DNA from 2 places in the Caloramator mitchellensis genome. Region 2 is predicted to be linked to the other one. Evidence: a T-box and tRNA genes for the amino acid it is inferred to sense, from the RefSeq annotation. Region 2 holds a T-box; the other holds one or more tRNA genes.
What was found. The T-box of region 2 lies ahead of metG (methionine--tRNA ligase). A T-box ahead of a tRNA ligase gene usually reads a tRNA of that ligase, here a tRNA-Met.

Region 1 (7,463 bases), on a different contig from region 2:
GTTCTATTAAAACATTCGATATTGAATTAATATACCCTTTGAATAATATTTCTTATACTTAAATTTTCTACACATTTACCAAAATTCCTTCAATTCTTATTATATTTGTTTCTGTCTACAACCCATGGCATTCCATACTCATCCTCAAATAGACAAAATAGTCCAAACTAGGATGCATTGACTTAGAATTTTCAAGAAAGCGGACTTTTAACTCCAAAGTAGTGCAAGGAAAATGGGATAAAGCTTTCTCAATAGTGTTTGAAATATTTATTTGAAACTATGCCTAACGTTGATATTACAAAAGGAAAAGCTAAACAAATCGCTTCCATGGTCAAATAAACTACCAGACAAATTCAAACCCTAACTGAAGTAAAAGGTCGCATTAAAATGCAGCTTTTTTGTAAAGGTGGTCCCGTTTTGACTCTTATAATTAATCGAATATATTCTTCAGACCTTGTCATTATTGATTAAATTGGGTATCTTCCAATTTCACATGAAGAAGCAAATATATTTTTTCAATTAGTCTCAAATCTACATGAACAAACATCAATAATTATCACGTCTAACAAAGGGTTTGAAGAATGGACCGAACTTTTGCAGGATGTTGCCCTAACAGCAACTATATTAGACAGGCTAACCTATAGATGTGAGATTTTTAATATGACAGGTAAGAGTTACAGATTGGAAAACAGGAAGTCATTTTTTAATGATTAAATGGAAAAATTTCGGGATAAAAAACTTCCGAAATTTCTCCAAAAGTACTTGCCGGTTACAGCCTTGCTATGCTGGGCATGTTTTTTTAATAAAATTAAATACAAAAAATGCAAAAAATATTATATAATAGAACTAAATACATAGATTGGAGTTGGGATGATGATAAAAAGAATACTTTTATTATTTATTATTTTACTTTCTAATTATTTTGTTGTTGCATTTAGTCCAAAACCACATCAAATATCAGGTAATGGCATAGTCCCATTAGTGCCCGTGTTTGTTATAACTTCAACAATAGCTACGTTTATGTTTGCAATAGACTTTGCAAGAAATTTCTTTAAGCTGACATATAATTATAAAACAAGTTATAAATTTATGATTTTAATATCATCAATCATTATTACGATGATACTTTTTAATAGGGGAATAGGCAAATTTTTTTCATTATATTACACTTTACGAAGAACTTATACCCAATATATAATACCACTACCATATAGAATATGGGAATTTTGGATAGGAGGTTTATTTATTGTCATTTTTATAGCAAGCTATATTTCAATAATAAGCGTTCAGATGAAAAAACATATTGACAAAATACCAAAATAGTAAAATAATGGTAATAAGATAAATTTTGTTATTAAGGAGGGAGAATATGAAAAAAATATTTATTTTACTTATCACATTTGTTTTTTTAATGACAAACACAGTTGTAACATTTGCATCAACAAAAACAAAATATGTATCAGAAAAAGAAGCTATCAAAGCTGCTGAAAAATTCATTAAAAAAATCTCAAAACATGATAATGGTTGGAACTATGAAAAATTAGACACACCTATACTCTTATCAGATTTAAAAGGAAATAAAAATGCTTATATGGTAAAATTAATTAATCAAGGAAAAGCCGTTGGCTACATTATTGTTTCTGCAACAAAAGATAAGATGCCTGTATTAGCAGCTTCATTATCAACTCCACCAGATGAGCAGTTAGAAGAAATTAAACAAAAGGCTCAACAACTAATAGATAACAACAGAAAACTTGGTAATCCTAAATATTATTACATAAATCCATTAATGTATATTGTAGAATTACCAATTATTGAAAATGGAAAAGAAGTAGATAAAACATTTTACAATACAAAAAGTAAGGAATTTGTAGATAAACAAACAATTGATTTATTAAAAAATATTGATATACAGCCAACAAATGCAGTAGAAGCAAACAAAGTATGGGAAGCTACTTTAAATGATGATTCGTTAAATTCATCAATTGAAGTATCTCCTCAAGGTTATTCTGAAAAATACAATGACATAACTGCTTTTGATAGTATAAACTATAATCAAGATGCATCATCATACCCTGAAAATGCTTGTGGTCCAACAGCAGGTGCAATGCTTCTTCAATACTGGAAAACAAAAGGATATCCTAATATTCGTGGAGTATCTTATTATGGTAGTGTTGGCCGCTTTATAGACCATCTAAAAATTGACATGAATACAGGATCATTAGGGACAACTGCTCCGAATTGGTTATCTGGAGTGCTTCACCATGCAAATGTAGAAGGAGGATATCATTTTCAAGGATCTCATAGTACTCCACCTAGTTATAGCACATATACAAGTGAAATAGATAAATCTAAACCTGTGGGAATACGTTTTAATAATCTACCTTATATTAGTGGTCATTATTATTCATGGCATTTTGTTTTAGGCAGGGGGTACTATTATGACACCTCATTAGGAGATAGAGAAATAAAAATAAATGATAGTTGGGGAGGAACTGATTGGTTTAACTACGATGAATATTACGACCATCTTACATTTATTTATATAACACCTGCCAATTAATCATAACCACCCGTAAAACGGGTGGTTTGCATTAGCCCTATAAGGGCATATTACTGGCTGTGTCTAAAAACACCCTGAAATATCTGCCAACCGCATATTTTTTTCAGGCTACCCCTAAAGGGGTTTATTTTTTGCCTTTTTCCACAGGCTCACCCGTAAACGGGTCTATGTATTCTTTCAAACTTATTTGGTCATATGTTAAATCTTCTTGTAATTGATTTTTTATATATTCTTCTATTACTTTTTTATTTCTGCCTACTGTATCTACATAATATCCTTTACACCAAAACTGTCTGTTTCCATACTTGTATTTCAAATTTGCATGTCTATCAAATATCATCAATGAACTTTTTCCTTTCAAATATCCCATAAACTGTGACACGCTTAATTTTGGTGGTATACTCACAAGCATATCAAGCATATGGATATGATCCTTACAGGCATTTACTTCTATTATTTCTACACCCTTATATTCACATAGTTTTCCTAATATCTTCCCTATATCTTCCTTTATTTTCCCATATATTATTTGTCGTCTATATTTTGGTGCAAATACAATATGATATTTGCAATTCCATTTGGTATGTGATAAACTTTCATTATCCATACTGTTTTCCTCCTTTGATTTGATCTCGGTTGGCAGACCGTTATCATTTATTCTATCAAAGGAGGAAAATTTTTTCTACTCATAGCTATAAGCTTTTCAGAACCACGGGCATAGCCCGTGGTATTCATAATACAAAAATCAAAACGCCTTGAAACTTAAAGTTTCAAGGCGTTTTTTTCAACTTTATATTTTGGTGGCGGCGAACGGATTCGAACCGCTGACACATCGGGTATGAACCGATTGCTCTGGCCAACTGAGCTACGCCGCCATGTTGGTTGCGGGGGGAGGACTTGAACCTCCGACCTTCGGGTTATGAGCCCGACGAGCTACCAACTGCTCCACCCCGCGATGTGGTGCCGGAGACCGGGGTCGAACCGGTACGGTCTTTTAGAGACCGCAGGATTTTAAGTCCTGTGCGTCTGCCTGTTCCGCCACTCCGGCGCATCGCCATCGACAAGTATTATTATATAATGGTATCACCATTTCGTCAATAGTTATTTTCATTTTTTTTATCATTTTTTGCAAGTAATATTTGCCAGTGCTCTTAACCTTTATATATCAAATATTAAACAGGTATTTTACATTTTGTAAAATACCTGATATTTATCCTTCTACATTATTACACTTTATAATTACTTCTTAGCGAGGGTTCCATACCTTTTGCCTTCTCTATGCTTTATGTCCTGGATTCTCTCCTCACTTTCCTTTAAGAATTTAGCAAGTCTTTCTTCAAATGAAGTTCCGCTAGCCTTTACTCTTTCACTTTGCCAATCAACTTCAATTGGTCTTGCTGATTTCTTTGGCATAGCCTGCTTAATCGAAAGACTAATCTTGCCATTGTCATCAACTGAAATAACCTTTACCTTAACCTTATCCTTTTCCTTTAGATGCTGTCTGATATCCTTTACATAAGTATCAGATACCTCGCTGATGTGGACTAGACCTGTCTTGCCTGACACATCAACAAATGCACCAAAATTTGTAATGTTTACTACAGTTCCTTCTAAAATTGTTCCTACCTTTAAGGTCATATTAAAAGACTTCCTCCTTAATATATTATAATGATAATATTATAACTAAATTAATAAAAGTAGTCAAACTATCTCTTTCTATTCTTATCGATGAACAAAATCTCGCCAGGCTTAACAAGTCCTAATTTTTCCCTTGCAAGTTTTTCAACATGATCTTCGCTTTTTGCCTCATTTAACTTGTCCTTTAATTGTGCGTTAATCAGTTTTGTCTTCTCAAGCTGCTTACTATACTGTTTATACTGCTTGTTTAATCTATACATAATAATACTCTGCTTTATAAATATCGAACCAAAAATAAAAAATATTATAAACCATAATATTCTTTTCTTCTTTTTCATAACTATTCCCCTTTTGTATTTTATATATATTATATTCTATGCTAAATCGTGTTTTCCTGCTTATCCTTTTGCATTTTATTCAACTTATTTTTAAGGTTAAATTCAAACCTTTCAAACAAATATATGGTGTAAATAATTAATATCCTTATCAGTTTAAATGGAAATAGTATTAACCTTATAAGCAGCCTTATTAATTTTATAAAATAATACACAAAATACCTTAAAATATCTAAAAACATTCTAGAAATCAGGCTGAAATAGAAATACAACCCTATAAAAAGAGCGATAAATGTATAATACCTTATGTTAACGTTATTAGTTACAAGCATAAAAATAAAAGTAATCAAAGACGCCAGTATCCAAAATAAAATATCCGAAATTGCAGTCAATATCCTGTTAGGATTCTTAAAACCTCTTATAACTCTGTAAATGTCAAACATAACTCCTACCATAAATCCTGCAATTACATTAGAAAAAAAATATAATAACTGAGTATTTATATTTAATAGCATTACATCTCACCTTAAATCACTTAAATAATTTCTTTAAAAAGCTCTCATTTCTGCCCTCATCCTTTGAAATATAGGTTAAAGAAATAAATTCGCCATCAATCGAAACTTCACCAGTCTCAACGCTGAGTTTATTAACCTTTAACTCCTTCCCCCTTATAACTAAAGCCCCCATGATTGTAGTTAAATTCACCTGCTCCTCATTAAATGTATGCACCTGAGTAACTCCCGTTAAATTAACTCTCTTTCTATTATCAACAACAATTTTATGATCAGTCTTAACAATTTTAACATTCTCCATAAAAAAACCCCCTTCATAATAATTTTATGAAGAGGTTTTTATTTATATTACATATTCTATCCACAAATAAATTCACATAAATAACAAGTTTTAAACAATATTTGTGGATTTTGTTGAAAACCAAACCACTAATATCCCACATGTTATCAACAGGCTTATCCACAGGTTGTGGATATTATGTCTACTCAATTTCTTTTCCAGTAATAATTTTATACATTTCCTTTGCTTCGTCTTTTCTTGCATGCTCTTGAGTGCTTATAACCTCAGCCTTTACACTGCCAGTAGCATACTGTATCTCAATAATATCTCCAACTTCGATATCTGTTCCAGGCTTTGCAACTCTTCCATTAACCAAAACCTTCCCAGAATCGCAAACTTCCTTTGCAACAGTTCTTCTTTTAATTATTCTTGAAACTTTTAAAAACTTATCAAGCCTCATAAATTTCATCTCCTCAAAAAAAAATCAGGTTTTAAACCTGATTTTTTATTTGTTTACGTTTTCTCTTAATTCCTTACCTGCCTTAAATACTGGAACTTTTGATGCTGGAATAACTATTTCTTCCATAGTCTTTGGATTTCTACCTTTTCTTTCTGCTCTTTCTCTAACTTCAAATGTTCCAAATCCAACAAGTTGAACCTTATCGTTCTTTGCTAAAGCTTCTTGAACGCTATCAACAAAAGCCTTTAAAGCCTTTTCTGCGTCCTTCTTTGTTAAACCACTCTTTTCAGCCATCATTGAAATTAAATCTGCCTTGTTCATTATTTTCCCTCCTTGAAAATTTTAATATTTAAAGCAGGATTTGCCTTTAATTATACCATGTATTTAATATTCAACACAAAATCTAAAAATCCTGCTAAACAGCGTAAAAATTTTTATTAATCCTCAAATTTCTTTGATTCTTCCCAAAGCTTATCCATTTCTTCCAAAGTCAACTCCTGAATAGTTTTTCCAAATTTAAAGGCATTTTTTTCTATGTATTCAAATCTAGTTATAAACTTATTTGTCGTTTTTGTCAAGGCTAATTCTGGTTCAACCTTTAAAAATCTTGCCACATTTACAACTGCAAACAACAAATCACCAATTTCTTCTAATATTTTACCATTTTTTTGTGATTTATATACATCAAGAACTTCCAATAGTTCTTCCTTCACCTTTGAAATAGCGCCCTCTACATCATCCCAATCAAAACCAATCTCTGCTGCCTTTTCCTGAACCTTTAAACTTCTTAAAAGCGCCGGCATAGCCATAGGTATGTTCTTTAAGTTCTCAGTATAGCTTTGAACATTTTTCTCCTTCATCTTATTCTTTTCCCATATATCAAGAACTTCATCGGCTGTTTCAGCCTTTTTATCCCCAAATACATGTGGATGCCTTCTAACCATCTTCTTAACTATACCATCTACCACATCGTTTATATCAAAATATTCATTTTCCTTTGCAATCTGGCTATGAAATACTATCTGCAGCAGCAAATCCCCCAATTCTTCACACAGGGCATCGTAATCCTTACCTTCAATTGCATCTATTATCTCGTAGCACTCCTCAAGCATATATCTTTTTAAACTATCATGAGTCTGTTCTCTATCCCATGGGCAACCACCTGGCGACCTTAAAACATCGAGTATTTGCACCAAATCATCAAAGCTGTTTTTCTTCTTATTTTCAACAGGTGGAATATATAAGGTAGTCATATAATCTATAAAGTCAAGTCTATCTATTTCATATAGCTTAACCTTTTCAACTCTTTCAAGGTCTTTAACCCCTGCTGCCCTGATTACATAGACCTCCTGCTCGTCATCGTAATACTCCATTAGCTTTATCTTAATCTCGCTTGCTATGAATCTACTATATACCTGAGTTATTACATTTCCGGTATATAAATCCGGCTTGTGCGTATCAAGCATAAGTCCATCTATTAATTTAAATCCATTTGAGGGGTCAAACCTTAATGCGTTTATAATCGCATCTATAAAGCTAAGTGCAGGTATTATTTCTACTTCAATGCCCTTATCCTTAGCGTATTCTAAAATCAGCTCTACCGACCTTTCAGCAACAAGAGGATGCCCTGGAACTGCATAAACACACCCATCCTCCTCAACTATCCTTCTTGCAA
Region 2 (7,463 bases):
TCAATACCCTTGTAACCCCTGCTTCCTGTATTTTTCTAATAACCTCGTCCCTATCCTCATCAAACGCTCTATCGTCATAATGTGCATGCGAATCAAACATAACTACACCTCCATTGGTGACATTCACTTGATTTCTTGACTTCTTGAATTGTTTGACAATTTATATTCCACTTATTAATTTAACATCCATATCAATATTTATAATTATACTGATGGAAAACACTAATGGAATTACTATAGCAATAATCAATGTCATCAACTTCTCCTTAGTATTAAACAAACTCTAATGTGGCACCTTACTATAAGGGATATAGTGTATATAATCCCACGAAATGATTTTTTTAACCTTATAATCATTTCATGGGATTTATATATTAAAACAAATCTTTTAAATTACTTCACCTGGCTTCCTGCGTCGATATCCTCATCAACAGTTCCAAGAACGAGCTTGCTGTAATCCTCAGTAGATGCTGCAAGAATCATTCCGTATGAATCTACTCCTCTTAATTTAACAGGCTTTAGATTTGCTACAAGAATTACATTCTTTCCAACAAGCTTTTCTGGTTCATAATATTTTGCAATTCCAGAAACGACCTGTCTTTCTTCTCCTCCAAGGTCAACTTTAAGTTTAAGCAGCTTATCCGCTCCTTTAATTCTTTCGGCCTCTAAAACCTTTGCAACCCTTAAATCTATCTTATCAAATTCGTCGATTGTAATCTCTGGCTTAATCGGCACCATCTTCTTTGCCTCCTTCTGCTGATTCAACTTCTCAAGCTCCTCAAGTTTCTTCTCAACGTCTATTCTCGGGAACATAATATCGCCCCTCTTAACTAAAAGAGCATCAACAGCTCCAAATTCGAGCGCCTTCTCCCAAGTTAAAATAGTTCCTTCAAATCCAAACTGCTCGTTTATCTTAACCGATGTTGATGGCATGAATGAAGAAATAAGTATTGATACAATTCTTATAGCTTCGGTTAGGTTGTATAGAACTCCCATAAGCCTATCCTTGTTTTCCTCATCCTTTGCAAGAACCCACGGCATTGTCTCGTCGATGTATTTGTTTGCACGTCTGACTAGGGTCCAAATTTCTTCAAGTGCATCTGAAACTTTTAAATCATCCATAAGTTTTTCAACTTTAACTGGAACTTCAAGTGCAACCCTTCTTAAATCTTCGTCAAACTCCCCTTCAAATTTTCCCTTTCTAAGCTCACCCTTAAAGTATTTTTCTATCATGGTTAAAGTTCTTGAAACAAGGTTTCCTAAATCATTTGCAAGGTCGGAGTTAATCCTTTTTATGAACATTTCGCTTGTGAAGTTTCCATCTGAACCGAATGGAATTTCTCTTAAAAGGTAGTATCTTACTGCATCAACACCGAAATGTTCGGATAATATAACCGGGTCAACAACATTTCCCTTTGATTTAGACATCTTACCGCCGTCAACCAAAAGCCAGCCATGACCAAATACCGTTTTAGGCAGTGGAATATCGAGCGCCATTAGCATTATTGGCCAAATTATTGTATGGAACCTTACTATATCCTTTCCAACAAGATGAACATCTGCTGGCCAGTATTTTTCGTATAATGATTTTTCATCGCTTCCATATCCAAGCGCTGTTATGTAGTTTGATAGAGCGTCTATCCAAACATACACAACATGCTTTTCGTCAAATGAAACTGGAATTCCCCATGTAAAGGATGTCCTTGAAACGCAAAGGTCCTCAAGCCCTGGTTTTATGAAGTTGTTTATCATTTCGTTCTTTCTTTTTTCAGGCAAGATAAAATCTGGATGTTCTTCGATGTATTTAAGTAGTTTATCCTGATATTTAGAGAGCCTGAAAAAGTATGCCTCTTCCTTTGTCCACTCAACTTCTCTTCCACAGTCCGGACACTTTCCATCCACAAGCTGTGTTTCGGTAAAGAAGGATTCACATGGCGTGCAATACCATCCTTCATAGTAGCCTTTGTATATATCTCCCTTATCGTATAGCTTTTTGAAAATATCCTGCACAGCCTTTATGTGATAATCGTCGGTTGTTCTTATGAACTTGTCGTAGGATATGTTCATAAGCTTCCACAAATCCTTTATAGATGCCACTATCTTGTCAACATATTCCTTAGGTGTAACTCCCTTTTTCTCTGCAATCCTTTGAATCTTTTGGCCGTGCTCATCTGTTCCAGTTAGGAAGAAAACATCGTAGCCATTTAATCTTTTGAATCTTGCAAGCGCGTCAGCAACAACAGTAGTATATGTGTTGCCTATGTGCAGCTTATCGCTTGGATAATAGATTGGTGTTGTTATATAATATTTACCCTTCATAGCGCTCCTCCTTTTTTATTACTGATAATAGTCGCGAGAAAAAATTATATGATAATGTTGATTTATTGATGTATTGTTTAATGGTTGACAATAAACATAGTTTTTAACACAAAGTTTAAATTGTTTCCTTGTCCAAATTGACAAACAAATCAAGAAGTCAAGAAATCAAGTGAATGTCACTCAAAAAGAAAACCCCGCCCGGTTTAGGGGCGAGGTGCCGCGTTACCACCCTAATTCGCTCGAGCCTCACGACTCAAGCCTTAGCAGGTTTAATCGATAACCTGAAGATAACGGATAAACCGTGAATGCCTACTAAGCTTCAGCAAACAAGCTCCGGAGCCATGTTCACACACTTTGCACTACCGGCTTTCACCTTCCCCGGCTCTCTTTTGAATGCTCTATGTGCTACTCTTTCCTTCACAGCTTTATTTATATTATGCTATTTATTCACAAGTTTATACAAAATATAGTATGTTGTCAACTGTTTTACTTAAGATCAAATGGCTTAAGCAGCAATTCAACCTCTTTATCCATTTCTTTCATTTTAGTAAAGGTCCATCCTTCTACCTTATTTACATCAACACCCATTTCCTTTAATTCGCCTGGATTTAATATTAAAACTAAATCCTTATCGTTTGTATCAACATCTTTTGCCCACTCTACTTTATATCCTTCTTTTAGTGTTAGACCAAAATGCTGCAATTCTTCATGATAGCCTATTAAATCCCTGTGCTTGTCTATTATGCTTGAAAATGTTACAGCGCCATCCTTTTGGTCGGATTTAATATCATTTTCGCTTATATCAAAATTGAATATTAACTTTTTTCCATCATATTTAATATATTCTGGCAGTTTGTTTGTATCAAGTCCTGCATTTATAAATGGAGTGGCATCAACTTCAAAAACAATATCGCTTTTATTTCCCTTAAAATTTGTTCCCCACTCAAATGTTTCATTTGAAGGCAAGCTGAATACAAATCTTTGTTTGTTTGAAACAAAACCTATACTATCAACGTTTTTTTCATACAACTTCTTGAATGAGCTCTTGCTGTTTTTTCCAACAACATCGGTTGCACTACATGCTGATAATAGCAATGAAATAGCAAGCGTTAAAACTAAAAATATCTTTTTCATGATTATACCCCCTTATGGTAAATTACTTTATATGATTAGAGCAGCCCTTAGGCTGCCCATTACATATTTTCTATTGATACTACATCATATCCTGCATCTTCAACTGCTTCTTTCATTTTTGCATCGTCAAGGTTTTCTCCTTCAACAAGAGCATATTTTCCATTTAGATTAACCTCTAAAACATCAACCCCTGCTTCTAAAAGAGCATTCTTAACATGCATTACACAGTGGTTGCAGGTCATGCCTTCTATGTTCAGCTTCTTCTTCATAACATCACCTCCTTTTCATTGGTGCCATTCACTTGATTTCTTGACTTCTTGATTTGTTTGTCAATTTGGACATGGTCACCTAAATCTTCTAAGCCTTAAAGCATTGGCTACTACTGAAACAGAGCTTAAACTCATAGCTGCTGCAGCAATCATTGGATTGAGCCTTGGCCCTCCAAATAATGTTAAAACTCCTGCTGCAACTGGAATTCCTATTACGTTGTAGAAAAACGCCCAGAACAGGTTCTGCTTTATATTTCTTATGGTAGCCTTGCTGAGCCTTATTGCCTTTACAACGTCTAATAAATCGTTCCTCATCAGAACTATATCAGCAGATTCGATTGCAACGTCTGTTCCTGAGCCTATTGCAATTCCGACATCCGCCTGAACAAGCGCAGGTGCATCGTTTATTCCATCACCAACCATTGCAACAACTCTGCCGCCTTCCTGAACCTTTTTAACCTCGTTTGCCTTATCCTGCGGTAGAACCTCTGCAAGAACCTTGTCTATTCCAACTTCCCTTGCAATAGCAGCGGCAGTTTTTCTATTATCACCTGTTAGCATAATAACTTCTATTCCAAGCTCGTGAAGTTTTCTTACAGCCTCTTTACTGCTCTCCTTTGGTGCATCTGCAACAGCAATAACTCCAACAAGCTTTTTATCCATTGCGATAAACATCGGCGTTTTGCCGTTTTCTGCATATTCCTCAAACTTAGCCTGACCAACAGATACATCCACGCCATTTGATTCCATAAGTTTTTTATTACCTATCAATATTTCTCTTTGTTCAATTGAAGCTTTAATTCCATGTCCTGGAACGGCAGTAAATGATTCAACATTTGATAAGTTTAGCCCCTTTTCTTCTGCTCCCTTAACAATAGCCTGTGCTATCGGGTGCTCAGATGCCTTTTCACAGGATGCAGCAATAGATAGAACTTCATTCTCATGCAAATCAATAGCATAAAGGTCAGTAACCTTTGGTTTTCCTTCAGTTATTGTTCCTGTTTTATCAAAAATTATAGTCTGAATTTTGTGGGCTGTTTCAAGCGCCTCTCCTGTTTTTATAAGAATTCCGTTTTCTGCACCTTTTCCTGAACCAACCATTATTGCAGTTGGAGTGGCAAGTCCTAGAGCACATGGACAAGCGATAACAAGTATTGCTATAAATATTGTCATCGAGAAGATAAAGCCCTTTCCAGCTATCATCCAAGCTATAAATGTTAATATAGCAATAGCAATCACTATTGGAACAAAGTAGCCAGAGATAATATCCGCCATCCTTGCGATAGGCGCCTTTGAACCCTGTGCCCTTTCAACAAGCTTTATAATCTGTGCAAGGGCTGTATCTTTTCCTACCTTTGTCGCCTTGAACTTAATATACCCATTCTTATTTATCGTTGCTGCAAAAACCTTATCGCCAGATTTTTTATCAACAGGTATGCTCTCGCCTGTTAGCATCGATTCGTCAATGCTTGTTTCACCTTCAATTATTTCTCCGTCAACAGGTATTTTTTCACCCGGCTTTACGATAATTATATCGCCTGCTTCAACCTCTTCAATTGGAATTGTCATCTCTTTATCATCCTGAATAATTGTTGCCGTTTTGGGCTGAAGTCCTACAAGCTTTTTAATTGCCTCACTTGTTCTTCCCTTCGTCTTTGCCTCAAGGTATTTTCCAAGAAGAATTAAAGTGATAATGGTCGCCGCAGATTCAAAATAAAGGTCCTTTGCGTATTCTGTATTCAGGTTGGATATTTGATATGTTGCAAATAATCCATATATAACTGCAGCAGAGGTCCCTATTGCAATTAAGCTATCCATGTTGGGTGCACCCTTTATAAGGCTTTTGAATCCTACGATATAAAACCTTCTTCCGGCGTATAACGAGGGTATAACTAAAGCTAGCTGAATTAATGCAAAGTTCAAAGGATACTCGTGTGCTTCAATTATTTTAGGAAGCTTGAGCCCCATCATATGTCCCATTGCGATTATAAGCAAAGGAACAGTAGCAATCGCTGAAATTATAAAATTGTTAAAAAGAGTTTTTGCCTCCCTTTCCTTTCTCTCCTGGTCTTTGTCGATAGACTTGTCCTCTTCTGAAAGCGGTTCATATCCAGCCTTTTTTATTGCTTCTTTTATCTGAGTGAGCCTTACCTTTGTTGGGTCATATTCGACAAACAAATTTTCGGCAGCAAAATTAACCTCCGCTTTGACAACGCCTTTGAGCCTTCTTACCGAAAACTCAACTGCCTTAACACAGGATGCACATGTCATCCCGCCAATTCCAATTGTAACTTCCTTTGTTGATTTTTCCTCTTCCGCAGAGTATCCTGCCTTTTCAATCGCCTTTATTATTTCATCAACCGATGTTTTTGCCTCATCATACTTTACATAGAGCTTTTCAGCAGCAAAATTTATATTTGCCTCTTCAACTCCACTAACCTTTTTCGATGCCCTTTCAACTGCCCTTGCGCAAGCTGCACAGGTCATCCCTCCAATTTTAAGCATCTTCTCCATAGTGACGCCTCCTGACATTTACTATTTTAATAATTTTTCCATAATATCGATTATCTCATCTACCTTTTCTTCTGCCTGGTCATGCATGAAAGCTAATTTAACGCAGTTGTTCAAGTGGTCCTTTAAAATAAGCATATTAGCCTTTTTAAGAAGCGATTGTGCTGCGATAATTTGTGTGGATATATCCACGCAGTATCTTCCCTCATCTATCATCTTAAGTATTCCTTCAATCTGTCCTTTTGCAGTTCTTAAATATTTCGCTGCTTCATCTCTTTTGTGCAATCTTATCCCTCCCTTAGCCCCTCCCCTATGGGGGGTGGTTAATATAATTATAAAACTTATTTTATTCACTCGTCAATATCCAATTTTATTTTTCACTAAACTTTTTTGATTTTAAAGCTTCATTTGCAAATTATTTATTACAACAGCTTGACCGAATTGACAAACAAATCAAGAAGTCAAGAAATCAAGTGAATGTCACCTATTTATACACTTCTACGATGTAGCCTTGGCCGTAAACGTCGTCGCTTCCAACAGCTTTTAATATAATTTCATCCCTGCCGTCTCCGTCTATGTCGATTACATCCTCTACGTTTCGGACATAATATGCATAAAGACGGGCTCTTCTGTTTCCAAAATTTTGTTTTAGTTTAAGATTTTTATCATAAACTTCCATCTTTTGTATCTTCCCTATTTTAAGGGACATATTGTTTCTGTATATGCTCGAAACTATAAACCCATCACCAAACTTAAATATGTTGTTTATTCCATTTTTTTTAAAGTCCTTTTTATATTGAAATGCAAACCTGCCTTCCAGGAATTTATAATAATAAAACATGTTTCTTTCATCCGCCTTTGTTACAACATATATTCCATTATCAACATAAAAGCATTGTGGTATTATGTCCTCCCCCATTTTGCCGCTGTAGATGAGTTTCAACCCGTTTTGATATTTATACACCTGAACATTGCCGTTTCTATCAAGCAATACTGCCTCATCAAAATCATCTTCATCCAGCTTACCGCATTTTAACATGAATATATCGAAATTATTAAGCTTATCCTTTGAGACTATTTTCCCATTTTCATCGATAAGCACAATATCACCATTGGGTGAAACCCCAACTATTTCTAATTTTCCTCTAAAATTAACGCTTGATATATATTGAAGGGGCAAATCAATCCTGAAAAGAAATTCACCCACTATTTTTTTATCAACAATGTTTA

Region 1: it encodes a tRNA-Met, which carries the amino acid that the T-box ahead of metG (methionine--tRNA ligase) is inferred to sense. The anticodon was not compared.

What each region holds. Positions count from the first base shown of each region.
Region 1 is NZ_LKHP01000007.1:15,000-22,462, forward strand. It holds gene ABG79_RS12680 (ATP-binding protein) at 472-714, shown strand; gene ABG79_RS07015 (hypothetical protein) at 874-1,323, shown strand; gene ABG79_RS07020 (C39 family peptidase) at 1,370-2,563, shown strand; gene tnpA (IS200/IS605 family transposase) at 2,688-3,170, opposite strand; tRNA gene ABG79_RS07030 (tRNA-Met) at 3,362-3,438, opposite strand; tRNA gene ABG79_RS07035 (tRNA-Met) at 3,443-3,518, opposite strand; tRNA gene ABG79_RS07040 (tRNA-Leu) at 3,522-3,611, opposite strand; gene ABG79_RS07045 (S1 domain-containing RNA-binding protein) at 3,803-4,201, opposite strand; gene ABG79_RS07050 (FtsB family cell division protein) at 4,270-4,539, opposite strand; gene yabQ (spore cortex biosynthesis protein YabQ) at 4,581-5,051, opposite strand; gene yabP (sporulation protein YabP) at 5,068-5,349, opposite strand; gene ABG79_RS07065 (RNA-binding S4 domain-containing protein) at 5,531-5,788, opposite strand; gene ABG79_RS07070 (HU family DNA-binding protein) at 5,834-6,109, opposite strand; gene yabN (bifunctional methyltransferase/pyrophosphohydrolase YabN) at 6,226-7,463, opposite strand, start outside.
Region 2 is NZ_LKHP01000011.1:6,498-13,960, forward strand. It holds gene ABG79_RS09055 (TatD family hydrolase) at 1-100, opposite strand, end outside; gene metG (methionine--tRNA ligase) at 394-2,319, opposite strand; T-box leader at 2,522-2,749, opposite strand; gene ABG79_RS09065 (membrane lipoprotein lipid attachment site-containing protein) at 2,806-3,453, opposite strand; gene ABG79_RS09070 (heavy-metal-associated domain-containing protein) at 3,513-3,722, opposite strand; gene ABG79_RS09075 (heavy metal translocating P-type ATPase) at 3,798-6,236, opposite strand; gene ABG79_RS09080 (metal-sensing transcriptional repressor) at 6,258-6,518, opposite strand; gene ABG79_RS09085 (RDD family protein) at 6,718-7,463, opposite strand, start outside.